DNA from 2 places in the Streptomyces sp. NPDC058307 genome. Region 2 is predicted to be linked to the other one. Evidence: riboswitches for the same ligand, from Rfam matches in the RefSeq annotation. Region 2 holds a riboswitch; the other holds the start of a gene.

Region 1 (3,388 bases), on a different contig from region 2:
TCGGGACCGACCGCAACGCGGCGATCTGCAACAGGAAGCCGACCCCGTCCAGGGCCAGCCCCGCCAGATACCGCCACTGCCGCACCGCCCGCAGGAACAGCGTCACCGCGAACGCCGTCCCCTCGCCACCGCCGCCCGCGTCCGCCGCCCGCGCCGCCATCGCCTGCAGCACGGTGGCCGTGCCGAAGCAGACCGCGGCACCGAGAGCACACACCATTCCAAAGAGCACGAAGTGACCTTAGGGGAGGTGAGGAGAGGTGTGTTGGTTTCGGACCAGCTCTCACCGATCTCTGGACCGACCGAGATGAACAGGGCGGACGCACGTCGGCAACCTCGTCGAGGCCGTGTCGGCGAGTGGCCCGCGAAAACGCGTTGTCCCACCCCGTCCGATCGCGTTACGGTCGCCGCACTCTGACGCACACGCTCTCTGAACCATCGCCGCAGACGGGAGCAGGTCCGCGCACGGCGCGCGGCACCACGGAGGGGCGGCACCGGATCCGGCCGACCGGCGGATCCCGTACGCCCTCCGGAGGACTCTCCCATGAACATCGGCCTCGGCCTCCCCGTCGACGACCCCGCCCAGCTGCTCACCTGGGCCCACCGCGCCGACGCGAGCCCCTTCAGCACCCTCGGTCTGCTCGACCGTCTCGTCTACGACAACCCCGAGCCCCTCGTCACCCTTGCGGTCCTCGCCGGCGCCACCTCCCGCATCCGCGTCCAGACCGAGGTGCTGATCGCGCCGCTCCACAACACCGCCCTGCTCGCCAAGCAGACCGCGACCCTCGACCGCCTCTCGGGCGGCCGCTTCACGCTCGGCATCGGTGTCGGAGGCCGCGAGGACGACTGCCTGGCCGCCGGCACCGACCTCCACCGCCGGGGCCGCCGCCTCGACGAACAGATGACCCTGCTGCGCCGCACCTGGTCCGGAGAGCCGTACGGCGAAGGCATCGGCCCCATCGGTCCCGCCCCCGCCACCCCCGGTGGCCCGGAGGTACTGTTCGGCGGCTTCGCCCCCGCTGCCCTCGAACGCGTCGGCCGCTTCGGCGACGGTTTCCTCGGCGCCGCCCTGCCGCCCTCCTTCATGTCCAAGCTGTTCCGCGCCGCCGAAACGGCCTGGCAGAAACACGACCGCCCCGGCCGCCCCCGCCTGGTCGCCCAGGCGAACGTCGCTCTCGGCCCCGACGACACCCAGGACCGGGCCCGTCGCAACCTCCGCGACTACTACGCCTTCAGCGGCCACGTCGAATACATGGAGGCCGGCCTGCTCACCACACCGCGGCAGATCCGCGAGGCCGCCGACGCCTACGTCGGCATCGGTGCCGACGAGGTGATGCTCTACTGCTGGGCCTCGGACACCGACCAGATCGACCGCCTGGCCGACGCCCTCTTCTGACGTCACCGCCGCACGTGACTTCGAGGTCCGGGTCCCGCCGCCCGGCCTCGAAGCCGTCGCTCGCATGGTGGACGTGGCGCAGGTGCCCTTCGGTGTGCCCGGTAGGCTGGCGGGCAGGCCGTGACTGGCGCGCAGGGATGGGACGGACCATCGGGGAGCGGCCTGTGAGTGACCAAGTGCCGTGCGCCTGGGCCGAACCGTGATCCGTGACCGTTTCAAGCCACGCAGCCCGGAGGCCGCCATGTCAGAGCAGCAGCCCCTGTCCACCGAGTCCACGGCCTTCCGTGCCGCCCTCGACGTGATCCGCGCCGTCGAGCCGCGCGTCGCCGACGCCATCGGCCAGGAGGTCCACGACCAGCGCGAGATGCTCAAGCTGATCGCCTCCGAGAACTACGCCTCCCCGGCCACCCTCCTCGCGATGGGCAACTGGTTCAGCGACAAGTACGCCGAGGGCACCATCGGCCGCCGCTTCTACGCCGGCTGTCGCAACGTCGACACCGTCGAGTCCCTGGCCGCCGAGCACGCCAGGGAACTGTTCGGCGCCCGCCACGCCTACGTCCAGCCGCACTCCGGCATCGACGCCAACCTCGTCGCCTTCTGGTCCGTCCTCGCCCAGCGCGTCGAGGTCCCCGCCCTGGAGAAGGCCGGCGTGCGTCAGGTCAACGACCTGTCCGACGCCGACTGGGCCGAGCTCCGCCAGGCCTTCGGCAACCAGCGCATGCTCGGCATGTCCCTGGACGCCGGCGGCCACCTCACCCACGGCTTCCGCCCCAACATCTCCGGCAAGATGTTCGACCAGCGCTCCTACGGCACCGACCCCGCCACCGGCCTCGTCGACTACGACGCCCTGCGCGCCTCGGCCCGCGAGTTCAAGCCGCTGATCATCGTCGCCGGCTACTCGGCCTACCCCCGGCTGGTGAACTTCCGGATCATGCGCGAGATCGCCGACGAGGTCGGTGCCACGCTCATGGTCGACATGGCCCACTTCGCCGGTCTCGTCGCCGGCAAGGTCCTCACCGGCGACTTCGACCCGGTCCCGCACGCCCAGATCGTCACCACCACCACCCACAAGTCCCTGCGCGGCCCGCGCGGCGGCATGGTGCTGTGCGACGACTCCCTCAAGGACCAGGTCGACCGCGGTTGTCCGATGGTCCTCGGCGGCCCGCTTCCGCACGTCATGGCCGCCAAGGCCGTCGCCCTCGCCGAGGCCCGGCAGCCCTCCTTCCAGGACTACGCGCAGCGGATCGTCGACAACTCCCGCGCCCTGGCCGAGGGCCTGATGCGCCGCGGCGCGACCCTGGTCACCGGCGGCACCGACAACCACCTCAACCTGATCGACGTGACCTCCTCCTACGGCCTCACCGGCCGCCAGGCCGAGGCCGCCCTGCTCGAGTCGGGCATCGTCACCAACCGCAACGCCATCCCGGCCGACCCCAACGGCGCCTGGTACACCTCCGGCATCCGCATCGGCACCCCCGCCCTGACCACCCGTGGTCTCGGCACCGCCGAGATGGACGAGGTCGCCGGTCTCATCGACCGCGTCCTCACCACCACGGAGCCGGGCACCACCAGCAAGGGCGCCCCCTCCAAGGCCCAGCACATCCTGGACCCGAAGGTCGCGGACGAGATCTCCCACCGGGCCACCGACCTCGTGGCCGGCTTCCCGCTGTACCCGGAGATCGACCTCGGCTGACCCGCGTCCTCTCTTGAGTTGTCAAAGACCGGTGACTCCTGGAGATCGCTGAGCTTCTAGAGATCGACGAGTTCCTGACGTGGCTCGTCCCGCGGCGGTCCGGCTCCTGGCCCGGCCGCCGCGCGGCGTATCAGCCGCGTGCCGCCGGCTCCCGCGGCGAACCCCACGGCGAGCCCCGGCACCGCCCACCACAGACCACGCCCCGGACCGGACGAACCCTTGGCCCCCGCGCCCTGCCCCTCCCCGGCACCGCCCGCGAGGCCCGCCCGGTCCAGCCGGTCGAACACCGCCCGCGGCGCCCG
Region 2 (3,388 bases):
GGACATCGGGGGACCAAGCTGTCGGGTGGGGAGCGGCAACGGGTCGCCATCGCCCGTGCGTTGCTGCGGCGGCCCCGGCTGCTGCTGTTGGACGAGGCCACGTCCCAGCTGGACGCGGTGAACGAGGCGGCCCTGCGGGACACGGTGGCGGATGTGGCGCGTACGACGACGGTGCTGGTCGTCGCGCACCGGTTGTCCACGGTGACGATGGCCGACCGGATCGTGGTCATGGACGCGGGGCGGGTCCGCGCGGTGGGGACCCATCGGGAACTGGTCGCCGGGGACCCCTTGTACGGCGAACTCGCGGCGACACAGTTCCTTTCCACGGCGGGGTGAGCGGACATGCGTCGAGGGCCGCGCGGTGATCCGGGCGGCCCTCGTTCTTGTGCGGGAGGGTCAGTGGACGGCCGGCACCAGTCCGGTGACGGGGGCGACGAGACCGGTGAGCTGGCCCAGCTGGTTCAGGTCGTTGAGCTGGTTGAGGCCCGCCAGCTGTCGGGAGACCGACGGGATCTCGCCCTGGTGCTCCGCGGGGATGCTGCTCGCCGCGAGCGAGTCGATCACGGTGACCGGGTTGAGCCCGCCGGCCGGGGCGGCCGCGTCGGCCGCGTTCGCGAGGGGGGCGGTGAGGCCGGTGACGCCGACGGCGAGACCGACGGCGGCAACGATACGTCGAGTTGAGATCATGTTTTCAGCAACGCGGGGCGGTCCCTCACGGACACGGCCGGCCGACGCCCCTCACCCGTCAGGCGGAGCGCCCGGTCTGCGCTTGCCGCGGCCGCCGGAGCGGAGGAGTCTCGAAGAAACAGGCCCTACGCGGTCCGCTCCTCGTCGGGCCGCGGCCTTCGAAGGAGGTCTTCATGGGCACCGCGGCAAGCTCCGGCTTCACCACCGAAACCCTGCGCAACAGCATCGAAGGAAACTCTGCGGCGAATGTTCTGTCGCTCTACGCGGACGACGCCGAGATACGCGTCGTGGACCGCAACAGCCAGCCCAGCCACCCCACCGTGCTGCACGGCAGGGACGAGATCAGCGCGATGCTGGACGACGTCTACAGCCGCGACATGACACACAAGCTGGAACAGTGCGTCATGGACGGCGACCACGTCGCCTTCAGCGAGTCCTGTCGTTACTCCGACGGGATGCGCGTCCTCTCCGAGTCCATGCTGACGCTCCGGGACGGCAAGATCGTCGAACAGACCCTGATCCAGGCCTGGGACGAGTAGCGAGAAAGGTGCCGAGGGTCCAGATCACGCCCTGCCCGACTGGCCCTGCCTGACCTGGACCTCCCCGGCACCGACCGGGACGTGGCACGTCGGTTAGTGTGATGTCCGGGCCGTGACTGGCGCTGAGGTGGAGTACCACCGGGGAGCGGTCCGCACACCCGATGCCGTGCGCCTGGGCGATTCCTTCGATCGGCTCAGGAGTGGATCATGTCTCAGGCACGGCTCATGGGGGGCACCGCGCTCGCCCGGCGCATCGTCGAGGACACCGCCGAGCGGGCGGCCGACCTCACCGGGCGCACCGGACAGGCGCCCTGTCTCGCGACGGTGCTGGTCGGCGAGGACCCCGCCTCCGTCACCTACGTCCGGATGAAGCGCAACCGCTGCCGCACGGCAGGCATCGAGTCGCGGCACGTGGAGCTGCCCGCGGCCACCACCACCGAGGAACTGGTCGCCGCGCTGCGCGCCCTGTCGGACGACCCCACCGTGCACGGCATCCTGCTCCAGCACCCGATGGGGACGCACATCGACGAGCGGGCCGCGTTCGAGGCAATCGCCCCGGAGAAGGACGTCGACGGGGTCACCTTCGCCTCCTTCGCGACGATGAGCTTCGGGCTGCCGGGCTTCGTCTCGTGCACTCCTGGCGGGATCATGCGGCTGCTCGACGAGTACGGCGTCGACCCGGCCGGGAAGCGGGCCGTGGTCGTGGGCCGCAGCGCGATCCTCGGCAAGCCGGCCGGCATGCTGCTGCTCGCCCGGGATGCCACGGTGACCTACTGCCACTCCCGGACGACGGACCTGTCGGCGGCCGTACGGGAGGCGGACATCGTGGTCGCCGCGGTGGGCCGGCCCCGGCTGATCAAGGGCCAGGACATCAAGCCCGGCGCGGTCGTCGTCGACGCCGGCTACAACGCGGGGAACGTCGGTGACGTCGACTTCGACTCCGCGGTGGAGCGGGCCTCGCTGATCACGCCGGTGCCGGGCGGGGTCGGTCCGATGACCATCGCCACGCTGCTGGAACAGACCGTGCGGGCGGCGGAGGCGGCCGCACGGCAGGGGTGGGCCGGCTCAGCGTCGGCAGGCGTGAACCGGCCGGTGTGAGCGGGTCGTTCGTGCGGGAAGGCAGGACCCGGCGCCATACTGTGGGTCGTGCGGGTAGCGATCATGACAGCGGGTTCCCGGGGCGATGTGGCCCCGTTCACCGGGCTGGGGCACCGACTGGCGCAGGCCGGGCACGAGGTCACCCTGGTCACCCACGGCCGCTTCGGACCGCTCGCGGCGCGGGCCGGCATCGGCTTCCACGCCCTGCCGGTGGATCCCCGTACCGAGCTGGAGTCCTCGCGCGGTCGGGCCCTGCACCGCAGCAGGACCGGCGTGGGCAAGCTGGCGCGGGTGGTCACAATGGCGCGGGCGCTGGCCGTGGAGATGGCCGACGACCTGGTGGCCGCCGCCCGGGCGAGCGACGCGCTGCTCCTGTCCGGATCGGTGGCCCCGCTGGGCCATGCCGTGGCCGAGGGCCTGAGACTGCCCAGCCTGGGCCTCAACCTCCAACCCCTCGCGGCCACCCGGGAGTTCGCACCGCCGATGCTGGGCACGGGCTCCTGGGGCCGTCTGGGCAACCGGCTCGCCGGGCTGGCCCTGAACCTCGCGGTGGAACAGGTCTTCGCCGCGGCTCTCCCACCGGTCCGGGCCCGGCTGGGCCTGCCCCCGACGGGTCCGGTCGCGGCACTGCGCACCCGCGAACGGCAGGCCTGGCCGGTCCTGCACGGCTTCAGCCCACGGGTGGTCGCCCGGCCCCGCGACTGGCGGCCCGGACTCGACGTGGCGGGCTACTGGTGGCCGTACGACGGGGACGCGCCGCTCCCCGACGATCTACGGGACTTCCTCGAGGCCGGCCCTCCCCCGGTCTTCGTGGGCCTGGGCAGCGCGACCGTGCCCGACCCCGCCCGGGTCAGCGCCGAGGTCGTGGGCGCCCTGCGCCGGGCCGGTCTGCGGGGTGTGATCCAGCGCGGCTGGGCGGGCCTGGCGGCGACCGGCGACGACATGCTGACCATCGACGAGGTGCCGCACTCCGTGCTCTTCCCGCGGATGGCGGCGGTGGTCCACCACGCCGGTGCGGGCACCACGGCGGCCGGCCTGCGCGCCGGGGTTCCGGCGGTCCCGGT

Evidence for each region. Region 2 has a riboswitch for ZMP and ZTP ahead of ACFVYN_RS00680 (bifunctional 5,10-methylenetetrahydrofolate dehydrogenase/5,10-methenyltetrahydrofolate cyclohydrolase). Riboswitches for the same ligand answer to the same signal wherever they lie in the genome.
Region 1: linked by a shared signal. The riboswitch ahead of ACFVYN_RS09430 (glycine hydroxymethyltransferase) and the one ahead of ACFVYN_RS00680 (bifunctional 5,10-methylenetetrahydrofolate dehydrogenase/5,10-methenyltetrahydrofolate cyclohydrolase) in region 2 are both predicted to bind ZMP and ZTP.

The regions. Positions count from the first base shown of each region.
Region 1 is NZ_JBHVYZ010000009.1:63,951-67,338, forward strand. It holds gene ACFVYN_RS09420 (hypothetical protein) at 1-217, opposite strand, end outside; gene ACFVYN_RS09425 (LLM class flavin-dependent oxidoreductase) at 542-1,393, shown strand; ZMP/ZTP riboswitch at 1,504-1,593, shown strand; gene ACFVYN_RS09430 (glycine hydroxymethyltransferase) at 1,635-3,086, shown strand; gene ACFVYN_RS09435 (hypothetical protein) at 3,143-3,388, opposite strand, start outside.
Region 2 is NZ_JBHVYZ010000001.1:152,249-155,636, reverse strand. It holds gene ACFVYN_RS00695 (ABC transporter ATP-binding protein) at 1-336, shown strand, start outside; gene ACFVYN_RS00690 (hypothetical protein) at 397-687, opposite strand; gene ACFVYN_RS00685 (nuclear transport factor 2 family protein) at 861-1,226, shown strand; ZMP/ZTP riboswitch at 1,329-1,411, shown strand; gene ACFVYN_RS00680 (bifunctional 5,10-methylenetetrahydrofolate dehydrogenase/5,10-methenyltetrahydrofolate cyclohydrolase) at 1,434-2,324, shown strand; gene ACFVYN_RS00675 (glycosyltransferase) at 2,388-3,388, shown strand, end outside.